Linked DNA regions of Prochlorococcus marinus str. AS9601. The main gene of each other region encodes a partner of the protein of the gene in region 2 in a complex. Links are inferred from orthologs where the notes say so. Each region holds a gene or a part of one and is shown on either strand. Other genes may lie near its edges.

Region 1 (5,694 bases), 120 kb from region 2 along the record:
ATTGTTGTAGGGATCACTGATGGCCGAGGAAATGTACCATTAGGATTATCTCTAGGACAAAATGAGGTTGAGGGAAAAGGTAACGAAAATGAAAATGTCAATTTAAAACAGGAGGTTCTAGATATCGCTTCAAAATATCCCATGCTCGGGATAAAACTCTTAGTAATTGATACCGAGAGAAAATTTATAGCAAGTGGATTTGGTAAAGAGTTAGCAGAGGCTGCTCAAGGGAAATACGTCCAGTTGCCAAAAGCTACAGATAAAGCAATCGCAGCTATGGCTTTAAATGCTATCAATGAATTCTAAGTATTTCTTATGGATAAATTTCGTTAAGAAATTTTGAAAGTCCAATCGTTAAATCTCTTATAGATTTAGTTAATTCTTTATCTTGTGTTAATTTTTCAAAATCATCGCTCATACCATCTATTTTGGTTGAGATAGACCTAGCAGCATTAATTGTCAATTTAATGTCATTAAGGGTTTCTTTATCATCAATAGTAGACAAAATGTTATTTAAATGATTAGCAGCGATTGTAATTTCTTTTATTAGAGGCTCAACTCTTTCTAGTTCTTTTTTTGATAAATAAATTAATTCATCAAGATTTTCTTGTGTCCTATCAAATTGGTCAATTGAGTTAACGATGTTTTCAATTAAGTTTTCTTGATTTGTGTCTTTTAAAAGTTGGCTTATTTTATTAGTTATATTTGAGAGACTTGATAGTTGTTTACCTGTGATAGTGTCTCCTTGACAAATAATTAATTTGGTATTGCATTTTTCGGAAATAGGTTTTGCAATGTTTTTAGGAATTGTCTTGTCACTAGTTTCTAAAGCAACTTGTACATCTCCTCCAAGGAAAGAATTTGTAACTACCCTTGCAAATGCTGGCCTTGGCAGAATAATTTCAGGATTATTTAAAACTATTTTTGCTTTAATTGATTCATTTGTGAACAAGATATCTTCTATCGATCCAACTAAGATTCCTCTGTAAGTAACTGGAGATTTTTTTGATAAACCGCTTGCGTTATTGAATTCAGCAAAGAGGTACCAATTTTTTGTAGATAATCTCACTCCTCTTAGCCAAAAAGAAAAAAATGTGAATGTTAAAATTCCTCCTAATAAGGAAAACCCAACTATTGAATCTCGTAAGCTTCTACGCATAATTTCTAAATGTCTTTCGGTTGCATTGGACCATCAAGTTTCCCATTCCTAAATTGAAATACATAGGGATCTTTACTCTTTTTAAATTCATCAATAGAGCCTGCCCATCTGAATTTGCCTCCATAAAGCATTAAAACTTTATCTGAAGTTCTTTCTATAGTACTAAGAACATGGCTAACCACAATAGATGATCCGCTAGCTTTATGATTTGTCTTATTAATCAAATCTTCAATTCTTGATGAGGCAATGGGATCAAGACCGGCAGTTGGTTCATCAAAAAGTAATAAAGGTTTAGACTTTGCATTAAGAGTTTGATCAGTAATTAATGCCCTAGCAAAACTTACTCTTTTTTGCATGCCTCCACTTAATTCATTTGGAAGTTTATTCTCAACATTAAATAATCCTACCTCAGCTAAGCATTCACGTACTATTTCATGAATTGATTTTTTTGATAGATTTTTATTTCTCTTGAGGAGAAAACCTACATTTTCTTCAATAGTTAGAGATCCTAATAAAGCCGGGTTCTGAAAAACTAGTCTTACATCAGGAGGATTATTTTGATCTAATCTCAAATATGTTTGCTTCTCACCAAATATTCTTAATTCTCCTTTGGTAGGTAAAATTAGTCCTGCTAAAATTTTTAATATGGTTGATTTGCCAGAACCTGAGGGGCCAACAATAGCTAATTTTTCTCCATCATTAAGTTCAAAATTTATTTGATTAAGCACATTAACTTCCCCCCAGTTTATTGAGAGGTTTTTTGTTTCAACTGCATGCTTTGATTTTTTCAAAACTTATATAAAAAACATCTATATATTTCATTTTGCCTATTTTTAGAAATAAAAAAAGGATGTATGAATTTGATTTATAATGATTTTATATAGTCTTTAAATTTGAGAAAAATAATTCAAGAGGTTTTTTAATGTATAAGCGTAAAAAAAGGGTAAGAAGGTACTATAAAAACTTTAAAAAGTCTAATTTTGCCTTGTTTAACAAAATCTTAAGAATTTTGAGTTGGCTTTTGCCAGGATTGGTAATAAAAAGATGGATGCTTACATCTGCGGTAGGATTTTTGACTACATTATTAGGCTTGGTAATTTGGACAAATTTAAGACCGCTCTATTGGCTTATTGAAATCTTTTTTTCAGTAATGACAGGTTTAACTAGTATTTTGCCTGTTTCATTTATGGGACCATTGATTTTTGTTATTGGAATATTATTAATAGGGATTGGACAAAATAGAAGTATTAATTCTATTCAAAAAGCGCTTGTTCCAGAAAAAGATACATTTTTAGTTGATGCATTAAGAGTTAAAAGTAAATTAAACAGAGGCCCAAATATTGTTGCAATTGGGGGAGGTACAGGCTTATCTACTTTATTGAAAGGCTTAAAAAACTATAGTAGTAATATTACAGCAATCGTAACTGTATCCGATGATGGTGGAAGTAGTGGAATTCTCAGAAAACAATTAGGTGTGCAACCTCCTGGAGATATTAGAAATTGTTTGGCAGCCTTATCTAACGAAGAACCAACTTTAACTAGATTATTTCAGTACAGATTTTCAGAGGGAACTGGTCTGGAGGGCCATAGTTTTGGAAATCTATTCTTGTCAGCTTTAACAACAATTACAGGCAATTTAGAAAAAGCAGTTCAAGCCTCTAGTAAGGTTTTGGCGGTACAAGGTCAAGTTTTACCGGCGACAAATATTGATGTTATGTTATGGGCCGAATTAGAAGATGGTGAAAAAATTTTTGGTGAAAGCAAGATCAGTAAATCTAAAAAATTAATTTCGAGGATTGGTTACCTACCTGAAAACCCTTCAGCTCTTCCAAGTGCTCTTGAATCTATAAAAGAAGCTGATTTAATTATTCTTGGCCCAGGTAGTCTTTACACTTCTTTATTGCCTAATCTGTTAGTACCAGAGATAGTAGATGCTTTATTGCAAAGTAATGCTCCCAAAATCTATATAAGTAATTTGATGACTCAGCCTGGAGAAACAGATGGACTTGATGTCTATCAACATATCAAAGCAATAGAAAAACAATTATTAAATTTTGGAGTTAATACTCGAATTTTTGACTCAATATTATCTCAGACTCAATTTGAAAAGTCTCCATTAGTAGATTATTACGAAAGTAGAGGGGCAGAGCCTGTCCAATGTAATAAAGAAAAACTATTATCTGAGGGTTATTATGTTTTGCAAGCACCACTATATGCAAAAAGAATAACTCCAACACTAAGACATGATCCAAGGAGACTAGCAAGAGCAGTTATGTTTATTTACCGCAAATTAAAAAAAATAAACTAATAAGCATCCTGAAGTTCATAGAAATCTGGCTGAATATAATCTTTTCTCAATGGCCATCCTCTCCAATCTTCAGGCATTAATAATCTTTTTGGATTGGGATGATCAATAAAATTTATTCCATACATATCAAAAGTTTCTCTTTCTTGCCAATCACTTCCTTTAAAAATTTCGTACAAACTAGGGATTGATAAATCAGAATCTCTTTTTAAGAAAACTTTTAATCTGACTTCTTTAATTTTTTCAATTTTTTGAAAATCATCAACAGTTATAAAATGGTAGAAACTTACAAGATTTTTGCCTGGTCCCTCATCATATCCTCCTTGACATTGGAGATAGTTGAAACCGTAATTTCTCAAGGCAGATACCGCTTCATATAATTTGCTAGGTTGCACAGAAATGTTTTCAATTCCTATATGATCATCAGATAAAGATTGATTTGGTATCCCATCTTTAGACAAAGATTGACTTATAACCCCTTCTTTTTCTATTGAAGTATCTGAGGATGTAGCTTGGCTGTCTTTTTCCATTAATCTTCTACAGAATTAATAATTTCAGTTTTTTCAGTATTTTCAGGTAATTCTGTTATTTTTTCTTTTTTGGAAGGGGGTATTACGTTAGCTGAAGTTTTGTTTAGATATTCACCTGTATTTTCTGAGAAAACGAGATTCATTTCGTGATCAGATGTTATGTATCTGTGAGTTTGTTCTGTTTTTGTGCGCTCTAAAATTGATTCATTACCAACTTTTTTTCTTAATTTAATTACAGCATCAAAAATTGCTTCTGGTCTTGGTGGACATCCTGGAAGGTATAAATCAACTGGTATCAATTTATCAACGCCTCTTACAGCAGTTGTAGAATCTGCACTGAACATACCACCTGTGATTGTGCAAGCACCCATAGCGATAACATACTTTGGTTCAGGCATTTGTTCATAAAGCCTAACAAGGGCTGGAGCCATCTTCATAGTTACTGTTCCTGCAACTATTAGCAAATCTGCTTGCCTTGGCGAGCTTCTAGGTACTAATCCAAATCTATCAAAATCAAATCTAGATCCAATTAATGCAGCAAATTCTATAAAACAACAAGCTGTTCCGTACAAGAGAGGCCATAAACTGCTTAGTCTAGCCCAATTATGAAGATCGTCTAAGCTTGTCAATATAATATTTTCGCTCAAATCTGTAGTAACTTGGGGTGCACCAAGAGGATTGCAAGTCCCTTCTCGAATTTCTCTTATTGCTTTTGGGGATAATTGTGGTTTCAATTTTTTAACTCCATTCTAAAGCACCTTTTCTCCATGCATATGCTAAGGCAATAACAAGTATTGCAATGAAAATCAAAGCCTCAATAAAAGCTAATAAGCCTAATCTATTGAAAGCAACAGCCCAAGGATAAAGGAATACTGTCTCAACATCAAATATAACGAAAACCAAGGCAAACATGTAATAACGAATATTAAATTGAATCCATGCTCCTCCTATAGGCTCCATTCCGGATTCATATGTAAGTTTTCTTTCCCCTGTTCTGCCTTTTGGTGCAACGATGAGATTAGTAACTAGAGCTAATACTGGTACAGCTGCGGCAATTAGAAGGAAACCTAAAAAGTATTCATAGCCAGTTAATAAAAACATCTTAAAAATTAATTTTGAATAAAAGTCGCTTAATTAAGCAAAATCTTTTAAAGTTCTTAAAGAACAATAATAAGCCGTGAGTGAAAACATTCAACCAGCCTCTGAGGAAAACAAAATAGTTGAAGCCCTTGAGAAAGAAAAACTTTCTGAAAACTCCTCAGGAGTAAATGTTGAACAACCTGTCCTTAATTTAGAACAAAATAGATTCGAATGTAGAAGTTGTGGATATATTTATGATCCGTCTGAAGGAAATAAAAAATTAAACATACCTAAAAACACTCCTTTTTCAGAGTTAGATGGAAATACCTTCGCTTGCCCTGTTTGTCGAGCGGGTAAAAATTTTTATAAGGATATAGGTCCTAAATCTAAACCTAGTGGTTTTGAAGAAAATTTAGTTTATGGGTTTGGTTTTAACAGTTTACCTCCTGGACAAAAAAACATATTGATTTTTGGAGGTCTGGCGTTTGCTGCCGCTATGTTCCTTTCTTTGTACTCTTTGCATTAATATATACAAATGAAAAAAATTATTACTAGTATTCCCAATCTTCTTTTATCAGTTCTCCTTTGTTTTGTATTGAGCAGTTGTTCATCTACAGGAG
Region 2 (5,804 bases):
TGGAATAAATCAATACAAGGAATCTCAACACAAATACTTACTAATCCAGAATTTTCAACTTTCTTATCGAAAGAGGAAAATACATCTTTTAAAAAATCTGTTAAGTTTAAATCATTTTTCATTACTTATTGAAAATAACTAAAAATGATGCAATAAAGTAAAAAATGTAACTCAATTTATAAACTACATTCAATAATTATCTAATTTTGCGTGTTAATTAAAAATGGACGAAGATAAAAAAAAATTATGGAAAAAAGCAATAAAATGGCCTCTTTATTCTGTTGCCATACTTCCAGTTTTAATAACAGGGGCTTACTTGCTCAATCAATATGAAGAGGTAAAAATTTATAATTTGATTTCATTTACTTTAGCTGCAATTTTGATATTACTTTGGGAAAATCTAACTAATGATTTATACGACGCAGAAACAGGAATCGATGAATTTAAATTCCATTCAATTGTAAATCTTGTAAAAAATAAAAAAATAATTTCATTTATTGCATATACATCTTTAGTTATTGGTTTATTAATAATTTTAATTATTTCAGTATCAACAAGTATAAACATTTTTATTTTGGTGGCAGCTTGCTGCTTCTTAGGATATTTATATCAAGGTCCTCCTTTTAGATTGGGCTATCAAGGTTTAGGAGAACCATTATGCTGGCTTGCATTTGGACCTTTTGCGTACTCTGCAGTCTTAATTGCGTTAAATCCGTCTAATATTTACTTCGAAGATATTCCATGGAAAGTTTCTTTATTACTTGGTTCAGGACCTTCCTTGGCAACAACTCTTGTATTATTTTGTTCTCATTTTCATCAAATTTCTGAAGATAGAAAGCATGGGAAAAATTCACCTTTAGTTCGCTTAGGAGCAAAAAAAGGTTCTCAATTTGTGCCTTGGATAATTTTTACAATATATATTTTTCAACTTCTCACAATAGTTTATGGATTTATTCCAGTGTTTTGCATCCTTTATTTGCTTAGTTTCCCTCAAGCAATAAGACTTATAAATTTATTAAAATCTTCGTATGCAAAACCTTCTGCAATAAAAAATTGCAAATTCGTCGCAATAAAATTTCAAACTCTTAATGGGATTGGTTTAATTACAGGATTAATATTTAATTACTTGCTAAATAAATGAACTTAATATTTCAAAAAAAATCTTATAGCTTTAAGTTATCGGAAAAAGTAGAAAATTCTAAAACCAATTACCATACAAAATCGGGTTGGATAATTAAATTAATAAGGAATGATAAAAAAATAGGGTTTGGAGAAGTTTCACCGCTATATAAAAAAGACTTAAAAAAGTGTGCGAAAGAACTAGATATGATCCCTGAATATATAGAGGAATTTAATTTATCTGAGCAAATAAATATTTTTCACCCATGTATTCAATCTGCAATAAATTCTGCATTAGCTGAGATCAATGGAAAAATAATTTTTAAAGAAAACTACTACTTTGATGAAATTGGTAAAACAGCCATATTGTTAAATCATGAAAATGTAGTTTCAGATCTAAATAAAATTAAAAAAAGACAATCTGATATTGGAAAATCATTAACCATAAAATGGAAAGTAGCATTAAAAAATAATCAAGAGGAAGAAGCAAGTTTAGAAGAAATTTTAAGCCAAATAGGCAATAATATTAAGTTAAGAATAGATGCTAATGGTTCTTGGGGAAGAGAGATAGCTAATAGATGGGCTGATATTTTGAAGGATAACAAAAATGTAGATTGGTTAGAACAACCTCTCTGTGTTGATGATATTGATGGACTGACAGAACTAAACAAAAAAATCCCTATAGCCTTAGACGAATCACTTTTAAAATTTCCAAATTTGATTAATGAGTGGAAAGGTTGGCAAATTAGAAGGCCTTCTCAAGAAAATAATCCAGTTAATCTTTTAAGAGAATTAGAAAATAAAAAAGCTTTAATATCTATAAGTACCTCATTTGAAACTGGTATAGGGAAGAGATGGCTTTATCATTTATCGTCTCTACAATTACAAGGACCAACTCCAAAAGTTCCTGGTTTAGCAATGAATAAATTCCCTAATTCGTTTCTATTTTTAAATGAAGCAAAAAAGATATGGGATCAACTATGAAAAATAAAATTCATACTATTGAAGTTGAAAATAACGAAACTCAATCTGTTGAGAAAATTATTGAAAAAATTAGAGAGAATAAAATTATTTATGTAAAAAACAAATTTTACCAAGACAAAGATGTATTAGATTCAATTACTGAAAATGGGCCAGCAATTATCTTAAACAGTAGTGGGAGTTCTGGAAAACCGAGACAATGTTTTCACCATTTTGATAATCTTAAATTATCTGCAGCTACATCAGGTAAATGGCTAATAGAGCAAGGATTTGAATTGCAAAACTGCTTAATTTTCAATACTTTACCCCTGAATCATATAAGTGGATTAATGCCAATTTTTAGAAGTCAAACTTGGGGATGTGATTGTATTAATATTTCTCCGAATTTGATAAAAAAAACTCGAGAACTTTTACTTTTTACAATTAATTTTAAAAAAAACAAAAAATACTTGATTACGTCATTAGTACCTACCCAATTACAAAGACTTTTAGCTCAAAAAGATGGAATTAGTTGGCTAAAAATTTTTGATCTAATTTGGGTAGGAGGAGCTTCAATTCCAGATGAAACTGCAGAACAATGTATAAAAGAAAAAATAAAATTAGCACCTTGTTACGGCTCAACTGAAACAGCAGCAATGGTTACGAGTTTAAAACCAAAAGAATTCTTAATGGGTTATAAAAATGTTGGAGAAATACTACCTGATACAAAAATAAGAATTAACGCACAAGGATTAATCGAGATAAAATCAGCCAGAATTGGAATCGAAATAATAGACTCTTTAAAAACTGAAAATTTCAAAAATAAAAATGGGTGGTGGCAAACAGGTGATTTAGGTGAAATTAATCAAATCAATAATTCTTTCTATTTAAACTTTGTCGGAAGAAGTGATAATGCCTTTAATTCAGGAGGAGAAATCGTTTTCCCTGAAGTAATTGAATCAAGATTAAATGATTTCATTATGAAAGAAAATATCCCAATTAATAAATTCAATATTTCAAAAGTATCTAACAAATTATGGGGAAATAAGATTAAAGTAATAGTTGAATTTAGAGAACTTACAAATAATAAAAATATTGAAATTTCTTTAAATTTATTAAAAAAATTTTCTCAAAATTGGCCTAAACATGAAAGGCCTGAAAAGTGGATTGTTAAAAACAAAAATAGCATTACAGAAAAAATAAAATATAAATTTAAAAAATAATAATTAGCATTCTTTTAAATTTGTACTCACATTAGAAGCCTCTATCCATCTTTCTAACTGATCGGGAAGTTCTATTTTATCTCTTGAATCAATGTCTAAAGAACAATGTATAATTTTCCCTTCGGCTACTTTATTTCCATTTTTTATAAAAAAGCTATTTACTTGGAACAAATGAGTATTAATTTTATGAGGGACGATTTTTACTTTTAATAAATCTCCAATTTTTATAGGCGCAAGAAAGTTTGCTTCACAATTTACTATTGGAAAAATAATTTGACTTTTACGTATAGAAAAATCTGGGAAAATATCTTGAGAAGGAATCCCATAAATTTCAATACTTTCTTCCCAAGCTTCATGCGACCATTTTAATAAGTTATGAAAATGAATTACACCTGCAGAATCACAATCACCAAATCTTACCTTCTTCTGCAATATTAACCAGTCAGCGGGTTTCATTTAAAGAAATTATCTATCAACAGATCCCATAATGACATCTATTGATCCAAGGATTGCCATAATATCAGCGATTTTGGCACCTTTAAGAATATGAGGCAATATTTGCAGATTATTTAAATCAGCTGCTCTGATTTTGAATCTCCATGGGGTAACTTCATTATTTCCTTGAATAAAAACACCTATTTCTCCTTTGCCGGACTCTAATCTTGTGTATAATTCTCCATTAGGAATTTTAAAAGTTGGAGCAACCTTCTTAGCTACATATTGGTAGTCAATACCGAATATTTCACTTTTCTTATCTTCAGTCACCATTCTTTGAGCTTCTAAATTTTCTGTTGGGCCTCCTGGAATCATTTTGCAGGCTTGGCGAATGATACTTAGTGATTGTCTCATCTCTTCAACTCTTACTCGATATCTCGCATAACAATCTCCTTCTTTTTCAGAAGCAATCTGCCAATCAAAATCGTCATAACATTCATAACTATCGACTTTCCTTAAATCCCATGAAACCCCAGAAGCTCTAAGCATTGGCCCAGACAAAGACCAATTAATTGCCTGGTCTCTTTGTATTGTTCCTAAACCTTCAATTCTTTTTTTAAAAATTGGATTATTTGTGATTAATTTTTCGTATTCATCTATCTTCGGACCGAACCAATCGCAAAAGTCTATACATTTTTCTAACCATCCGTATGGGAGATCACATGCTACTCCACCTATTCTAAAGAAATTATTATTTATTAGCCTTTGTCCAGTAGCAGCTTCCCAGAGATCATAGATCATCTCTCTTTCTCTAAAGATATAGAAAAATGGAGTTTGAGCTCCAACGTCTGCTAAAAAGGGACCAAGCCATAAAAGATGATTAGCAATACGATTAAGTTCGAGCATAAGAACTCTGATGTAACTAGCTCTTTTGGGAACTGGAATATTAGCTAATCTTTCAGGAGCATTTACTACAATAGCTTCATAAAACATTCCTGCGGCATAATCCATTCTGCTTACATAAGGGACATACATTACATTTGTCCTATTTTCAGCTATTTTTTCCATTCCTCTGTGTAAATATCCAATTACTGGCTCGCAATCAATGACATTCTCACCATCAAGAGTTACAACTAACCTTAAAACACCATGCATTGAGGGATGGTGAGGGCCAAAATTGACCACCATTGGTTCTGTTCTAGTCTCTAGCTGAGCCATTCCAAATTTAACTTCTACACAAATCTTAGTCGAAAGTTATGCAAACTGACCTATCTGATTCATCTTTTTTCAATCATCAATCAGTTATGACAGATGAGATTATGGCCTCATTAGAGCATTACCCACTGATACATAACAATCAACTAAAGGGAATAGACGCAACTTTAGGTGGTGGCGGGCACTCTTATCATTTATTGAGAAAATATTCGGATTTAAATATAATTGGACTTGATCAAGATCCATTCGCGAGAAAATCAGCATCAAAAAAACTTGATGAGTTTAAAAACAGGATTGATATAAGGGCTTCAAATTTTGCGGATTTTGTACCAAAAGAAAAAGTTTCTTTTGTGATTGCAGATCTTGGAGTAAATAGTAACCAAATTGATGACCCTAAAAGAGGATTTAGTTTCCAGAAAGATGGTCCACTTGATATGCGCATGAATCCTTTTCTTGATGTTGATGCAGATAAATTAATTGAGGCTTTAAATGAAAAAGATCTAGCTAACCTAATCTATAAATACGGAGAGGAGAGATTATCAAGAAAGATTGCTAGAAAAATAAAATTGGATTTGAAGGAAAATGGGAAATATTCTGGAACAAAAGAGTTAGCTTATTCTATTGCAGGCTGCTTCCCACCAAAACAAAGATATAAAAAAATACATCCAGCAACAAGAACATTTCAAGCACTAAGAATTGCTGTTAATAAAGAAATTGAAGTATTAGAAAAATTTTTGCAAGTTGTACCTGAATGGCTTTTGCCAGGGGGTATTATTTCTATTATTAGTTTTCATTCCCTTGAGGATAGATTAGTTAAGAGTTGTTTTAAGAATGATCAAAGACTAAAAAACC
Region 3 (5,827 bases), 120 kb from region 2 along the record:
GACTAGCAAGAGCAGTTATGTTTATTTACCGCAAATTAAAAAAAATAAACTAATAAGCATCCTGAAGTTCATAGAAATCTGGCTGAATATAATCTTTTCTCAATGGCCATCCTCTCCAATCTTCAGGCATTAATAATCTTTTTGGATTGGGATGATCAATAAAATTTATTCCATACATATCAAAAGTTTCTCTTTCTTGCCAATCACTTCCTTTAAAAATTTCGTACAAACTAGGGATTGATAAATCAGAATCTCTTTTTAAGAAAACTTTTAATCTGACTTCTTTAATTTTTTCAATTTTTTGAAAATCATCAACAGTTATAAAATGGTAGAAACTTACAAGATTTTTGCCTGGTCCCTCATCATATCCTCCTTGACATTGGAGATAGTTGAAACCGTAATTTCTCAAGGCAGATACCGCTTCATATAATTTGCTAGGTTGCACAGAAATGTTTTCAATTCCTATATGATCATCAGATAAAGATTGATTTGGTATCCCATCTTTAGACAAAGATTGACTTATAACCCCTTCTTTTTCTATTGAAGTATCTGAGGATGTAGCTTGGCTGTCTTTTTCCATTAATCTTCTACAGAATTAATAATTTCAGTTTTTTCAGTATTTTCAGGTAATTCTGTTATTTTTTCTTTTTTGGAAGGGGGTATTACGTTAGCTGAAGTTTTGTTTAGATATTCACCTGTATTTTCTGAGAAAACGAGATTCATTTCGTGATCAGATGTTATGTATCTGTGAGTTTGTTCTGTTTTTGTGCGCTCTAAAATTGATTCATTACCAACTTTTTTTCTTAATTTAATTACAGCATCAAAAATTGCTTCTGGTCTTGGTGGACATCCTGGAAGGTATAAATCAACTGGTATCAATTTATCAACGCCTCTTACAGCAGTTGTAGAATCTGCACTGAACATACCACCTGTGATTGTGCAAGCACCCATAGCGATAACATACTTTGGTTCAGGCATTTGTTCATAAAGCCTAACAAGGGCTGGAGCCATCTTCATAGTTACTGTTCCTGCAACTATTAGCAAATCTGCTTGCCTTGGCGAGCTTCTAGGTACTAATCCAAATCTATCAAAATCAAATCTAGATCCAATTAATGCAGCAAATTCTATAAAACAACAAGCTGTTCCGTACAAGAGAGGCCATAAACTGCTTAGTCTAGCCCAATTATGAAGATCGTCTAAGCTTGTCAATATAATATTTTCGCTCAAATCTGTAGTAACTTGGGGTGCACCAAGAGGATTGCAAGTCCCTTCTCGAATTTCTCTTATTGCTTTTGGGGATAATTGTGGTTTCAATTTTTTAACTCCATTCTAAAGCACCTTTTCTCCATGCATATGCTAAGGCAATAACAAGTATTGCAATGAAAATCAAAGCCTCAATAAAAGCTAATAAGCCTAATCTATTGAAAGCAACAGCCCAAGGATAAAGGAATACTGTCTCAACATCAAATATAACGAAAACCAAGGCAAACATGTAATAACGAATATTAAATTGAATCCATGCTCCTCCTATAGGCTCCATTCCGGATTCATATGTAAGTTTTCTTTCCCCTGTTCTGCCTTTTGGTGCAACGATGAGATTAGTAACTAGAGCTAATACTGGTACAGCTGCGGCAATTAGAAGGAAACCTAAAAAGTATTCATAGCCAGTTAATAAAAACATCTTAAAAATTAATTTTGAATAAAAGTCGCTTAATTAAGCAAAATCTTTTAAAGTTCTTAAAGAACAATAATAAGCCGTGAGTGAAAACATTCAACCAGCCTCTGAGGAAAACAAAATAGTTGAAGCCCTTGAGAAAGAAAAACTTTCTGAAAACTCCTCAGGAGTAAATGTTGAACAACCTGTCCTTAATTTAGAACAAAATAGATTCGAATGTAGAAGTTGTGGATATATTTATGATCCGTCTGAAGGAAATAAAAAATTAAACATACCTAAAAACACTCCTTTTTCAGAGTTAGATGGAAATACCTTCGCTTGCCCTGTTTGTCGAGCGGGTAAAAATTTTTATAAGGATATAGGTCCTAAATCTAAACCTAGTGGTTTTGAAGAAAATTTAGTTTATGGGTTTGGTTTTAACAGTTTACCTCCTGGACAAAAAAACATATTGATTTTTGGAGGTCTGGCGTTTGCTGCCGCTATGTTCCTTTCTTTGTACTCTTTGCATTAATATATACAAATGAAAAAAATTATTACTAGTATTCCCAATCTTCTTTTATCAGTTCTCCTTTGTTTTGTATTGAGCAGTTGTTCATCTACAGGAGTAAAGATGAGTGATAGCAGCCCTTGGAAAACAATTCAGTTTGAGGACCAGGCTAATGCTTTAGATGTTGATTTTATAGATAATAAAAATGGATTTTTAGTAGGTTCTAATAGACTTATTATGGAATCTAATGATGGAGGGGAAACTTGGGAAAAAAGAAATTTAGATTTACCAAGTGAAGAGAACTTTCGTCTTCTAGATATAGATTTTAAAGGGGAAGAGGGATGGTTAATAGGTCAGCCTTCATTAGTTATGCATACACTTGATGCAGGAAAGAATTGGACACGTTTATCTCTAGGTAACAAATTACCAGGCCAACCATTTCTAATAACAACAGTTGATGCAGGTGTTGCAGAATTGGCTACCACTGCAGGTGCTATATATGAAACATCAGATAGTGGTGAATCATGGAATGCAAAAGTTGTTGATGCATCTGGTTCTGGAGGTGTAAGAGATTTAAGAAGGACTAATAAGGGAGATTATGTCAGTGTAAGTAGTCTAGGCAATTTCTTTTCTACTTTGGAAAAGGATAGTGACGCATGGATAGCTCATCAAAGAGCAAGTAGCAAAAGAGTTCAAAGTATTGGTTTTAATCCAGAAGGAAGTTTATGGATGCTTTCTAGAGGAGCAGAAATTAGATTTAATGAAGATACTAATGACTTAGAAAATTGGTCAAAGCCTATTATCCCAATTCTGAATGGATACAATTATCTAGACATGGGATGGGATCCAAATGGTGATATATGGGCTGGCGGGGGTAATGGAACTTTAATAGTAAGTAAAGATCAAGGTAAAACTTGGAATAAAGATCCTATTGCTTCTGAATTGCCAACAAACTACATTAAAATAGTTTTTCTTGATAAGGAGGCTTTAGACAATCAAAAAGGATTTGTACTTGGTGAGCGTGGTTATATCCTTAAATGGAATAGCTAACTTTAAATAAATCGATTTAATAGTAAAAAAAAAATTAATTTTTGAAAGATTTAGCAACTGTCTGTAACCAACCTGTTAATTTCTTCGCGAACTTATGATTTTACACTGTAAGATCATAGGGTAAACATTTGTGATTATGGCCGCAGGTTCAACGGGTGAACGCCCATTTTTTGAAATAATCACCAGTATTAGATACTGGATTATTCATGCAGTAACATTACCAGCTATCTTTATAGCAGGCTTCTTATTTGTATATACAGGCTTAGCTTACGATGCTTTCGGAACTCCTCGTCCAGACAGTTATTTCCAATCATCTGAATCTAAAGCACCTGTCGTAACACAAAGATATGAAGCTAAATCTCAACTAGATTTAAGAACAAAATAACAATGACTAATTCTCAAGCTCCAATGCAGGCTGCTGAAGTCCGCGTTTATCCTATATTTACTGTCCGTTGGCTAGCAGTTCACGCTCTAGCTATTCCATCAGTATTCTTTTTAGGTTCTATTGCTGCTATGCAATTCGTAGCCCGATAAATTTAACTATCATGCAAGTAAACGAAAATCCTAACAAAGTTCCAGTTGAACTTAATCGTACAAGCCTTTATTTAGGCTTATTATCAGTCTTTGTATTGGGAATTTTATTTTCCAGTTACTTTTTCAATTAAATTAAAATCATGAGTAAATTAAAAGGACCTGATGGAAGAATTCCAGATAGACTTCCCGACGGTAGACCAGCAGTTGCATGGGAAAGAAGATGGACTGAAGGAACTCTTCCTTTATGGCTTGTTGCTACAGCAGGTGGAATTGCAGTTATCTTCGTTTTAGGAATATTCTTCTATGGTTCATACCAAGGAGTTGGGGCTGGAGGCTAACAATTCCTTACTTTGACCTGATAATCACTTATATCAAATAAGCCTAATAAGAATCAGTAAATATCCTTAGTTTCTCTTCTGTGGAGCTTGGGATATTTTCTTTTTTGGTGATTAATCCATCTTTTAATGAAAAATGAGACTTACTTTTTGGCCTTTCTTTTTCAATTAATTTGGCTACTTCAAATATTATTTTATTAGCTACTTCAGTATTTGATCTAAGATTATCCAAAACCATCTCTACAGAAACTTCTTGATGAGTTTGATGCCAGCAATCATAATCGGTAACCATAGATAAAGAGGAGTAAGCTATTTCAGCTTCTTTAGCTAATCTTGCTTCTGTGTGGTTCGTCATTCCAATTATTGAACATCCCCAACTCCTATATAAATTAGATTCTGCTCTAGTTGAGAAAGCGGGACCTTCCATTGCTAGATAGGTACCCCCTCTATGCAATTGTCTACCGCCAGGAATATTTTTTTCTCCGATTTCACTTAAAATACGTGATAAATTTGTGCAGAAGGGATCTCCCATAGTTACGTGAGCAACAGCTCCCTCGTTAAAGAAGGTTGCAGGTCTATTTTTTGTCCGGTCTATAAATTGATCTGGAACCACTATATCGAGTGGCCTTATCTGTTCTTGTAATGAACCAACTGCTGATGGAGCAATAATCCACCTTACTCCTATTGATCTTAGAGCCCAAATATTTGCTTTGTAAGGGATTTCAGAAGGATTTAAACTATGCGTTCTGCCATGTCTAGGAATAAAAGCTATCTCTAAGTTTCCAAGATTATATACTTTTATTGAATCAGAAGGTTTACCATAGGGAGTATTGATTTCTAGTTCTCTTGAGTACTCTATTTGATCCATTGAATAAAATCCACTTCCACCAATCACTCCTAATCTTGATTTTTCAATTGGTAATAAATGTTCTTTATTCATAGTGATGTAAATGACTTTTAATCATCTGGTACTAATTGGAGGAGGGCACTCAAATGTTTCTTTATTGAAGAAATGGTTAATGTTTCCGAAATTAATGCCAGAAATTCCTGTTTCAATTATATCTAGAGATTCTCATTTAGTTTACTCGGCTTTATTCCCATCGGTAATTTCAAAATCAATCACATTAGAAGAGAGTTTAATTGATATAAAATCTTTAGCAAAAAATGCAAAAGTATCTTTTATAGAAGAAGAAGTAAAGGATATTGATTTCAATTTAAAGAAAATTGTTTTAAGTAATAGACCTTCAGTTAATTATTCGAAGTTGGTGCTTAATTATGGAAGTCAAACAATAATTCCAAAAGAATTTGAATCACAAGTTAAAAATCGAAATGCTTTTTCAATTAAACCTTTTTTAAGTGCTTATGACTCAATACTTAAAGAGGACATTTTTGATTCAGTTAATGAACTTCCATTTGTAATTGTTGGGAGTGGACTCGCTGCAATTGAAGTATCATATGCTTTGAGAAAAAGATGGGGAGATAGACCTTTAAAACTATTATGTGATTCAAGAAAAATTAATAATAAAATCCTAAAAAGTTTACGGAATTCCAATATTGAATTAGTTGAAAAACTTCATTTTGATTATGGTAAGCTTCTTTTATGCACTGGAAATACGTCTCCGTTATGGGTACAAAAAAAATTATTAGATTCGGATTCTCATAGCAGAATAATTACAAATCAGAATTTGCAGATAAAAAGTTTCTCTGGAATCTTTGCTGTCGGTGATTGTGCAGTTGTAGGTTCAG

What was found.
Region 1: the proteins of A9601_RS10040 (region 2) and A9601_RS10670 are in contact, whole or in part, in a cryo-EM structure (PDB 6KHJ), measured with the Thermosynechococcus vestitus proteins. The link is inferred for Prochlorococcus marinus str. AS9601 from one-to-one orthologs. Residues at the interface, in WP_011057128.1 of Thermosynechococcus vestitus: Pro17, His18, His19, Pro20, Ser21, Met22, Val25, Arg27, Met29, Thr31, Ile38, Asp39, Cys40, Glu41, Pro42, Val43, Ile44, Gly45, Tyr46, Leu47, His48, Arg49, Gly50, Met51, Lys53, Ile54, Asn57, Arg58, Pro65, Tyr66; in WP_011056552.1 of Thermosynechococcus vestitus: Leu46, Met47, Tyr48, Thr50, Ala51, Cys52, Phe54, Ile55, Glu56, Ala58, Ala59, Ile61, Gly62, Ser63, Arg64, Phe65, Asn76, Pro78, Thr89, Thr91, Lys93, Met94, Ala97, Leu101, Met123, Phe124, Ser126, Asp127, Ser128, Tyr129.
Region 3: the proteins of A9601_RS10040 (region 2) and A9601_RS10675 are in contact, whole or in part, in a cryo-EM structure (PDB 6ZJN), measured with the Thermus thermophilus proteins. The link is inferred for Prochlorococcus marinus str. AS9601 from one-to-one orthologs. Residues at the interface, in WP_223903221.1 of Thermus thermophilus: Met26, Thr27, Asn29, Gly31, Pro32, His34; in WP_096411116.1 of Thermus thermophilus: Glu45, Ser46, Asn48, Pro50, Ala51, Gly52, Glu53.

What each region holds. Positions count from the first base shown.
Region 1 is NC_008816.1:289,059-294,752, forward strand. Bases 2,862-5,694 are described here. They hold A9601_RS10670 (NADH dehydrogenase subunit K), read right to left. Parts: upstream 4,729-5,694; coding sequence 3,994-4,728; downstream 2,862-3,993. Other genes in these bases: A9601_RS10660 (gluconeogenesis factor YvcK family protein), read left to right, coding at 2,862-3,467; A9601_RS10665 (NAD(P)H-quinone oxidoreductase subunit J), read right to left, coding at 3,464-3,994; A9601_RS10675 (NAD(P)H-quinone oxidoreductase subunit 3), read right to left, coding at 4,733-5,095; A9601_RS10680 (rubredoxin), read left to right, coding at 5,172-5,600; A9601_RS10685 (photosynthesis system II assembly factor Ycf48), read left to right, coding at 5,610-5,694. In the rest of the region: bchD (magnesium chelatase ATPase subunit D), read left to right, coding at 1-306; A9601_RS10650 (MlaD family protein), read right to left, coding at 314-1,159; A9601_RS10655 (ABC transporter ATP-binding protein), read right to left, coding at 1,165-1,950; more of A9601_RS10660, read left to right, coding at 2,082-2,861. UniProt on the Escherichia coli protein: NDH-1 shuttles electrons from NADH, via FMN and iron-sulfur (Fe-S) centers, to quinones in the respiratory chain. The immediate electron acceptor for the enzyme in this species is ubiquinone.
Region 2 is NC_008816.1:174,957-180,760, reverse strand. Bases 2,862-5,804 are described here. They hold A9601_RS10040 (NAD(P)H-quinone oxidoreductase subunit H), read right to left. Parts: upstream 4,956-5,804; coding sequence 3,768-4,955; downstream 2,862-3,767. Other genes in these bases: rsmH (16S rRNA (cytosine(1402)-N(4))-methyltransferase RsmH), read left to right, coding at 4,994-5,804; A9601_RS10045 (acyl-CoA thioesterase), read right to left, coding at 3,306-3,758; A9601_RS10050 (AMP-binding protein), read left to right, coding at 2,862-3,302. Also shown: A9601_RS10065 (chorismate-binding protein), read right to left, coding at 1-122; menA (2-carboxy-1,4-naphthoquinone phytyltransferase), read left to right, coding at 224-1,141; A9601_RS10055 (o-succinylbenzoate synthase), read left to right, coding at 1,138-2,103; more of A9601_RS10050, read left to right, coding at 2,100-2,861.
Region 3 is NC_008816.1:292,473-298,299, forward strand. Bases 1-2,966 are described here. They hold A9601_RS10675 (NAD(P)H-quinone oxidoreductase subunit 3), read right to left. Parts: upstream 1,682-2,966; coding sequence 1,319-1,681; downstream 1-1,318. Other genes in these bases: A9601_RS10660 (gluconeogenesis factor YvcK family protein), read left to right, coding at 1-53; A9601_RS10665 (NAD(P)H-quinone oxidoreductase subunit J), read right to left, coding at 50-580; A9601_RS10670 (NADH dehydrogenase subunit K), read right to left, coding at 580-1,314; A9601_RS10680 (rubredoxin), read left to right, coding at 1,758-2,186; A9601_RS10685 (photosynthesis system II assembly factor Ycf48), read left to right, coding at 2,196-2,966. Also shown: more of A9601_RS10685, read left to right, coding at 2,967-3,212; psbE (cytochrome b559 subunit alpha), read left to right, coding at 3,349-3,597; psbF (cytochrome b559 subunit beta), read left to right, coding at 3,600-3,746; A9601_RS18270 (photosystem II reaction center protein L), read left to right, coding at 3,758-3,877; A9601_RS10700 (photosystem II reaction center protein J), read left to right, coding at 3,887-4,084; mtnP (S-methyl-5'-thioadenosine phosphorylase), read right to left, coding at 4,128-5,021; selenide, water dikinase SelD, read left to right, coding at 5,032-5,827. UniProt on the Escherichia coli protein: NDH-1 shuttles electrons from NADH, via FMN and iron-sulfur (Fe-S) centers, to quinones in the respiratory chain. The immediate electron acceptor for the enzyme in this species is believed to be ubiquinone.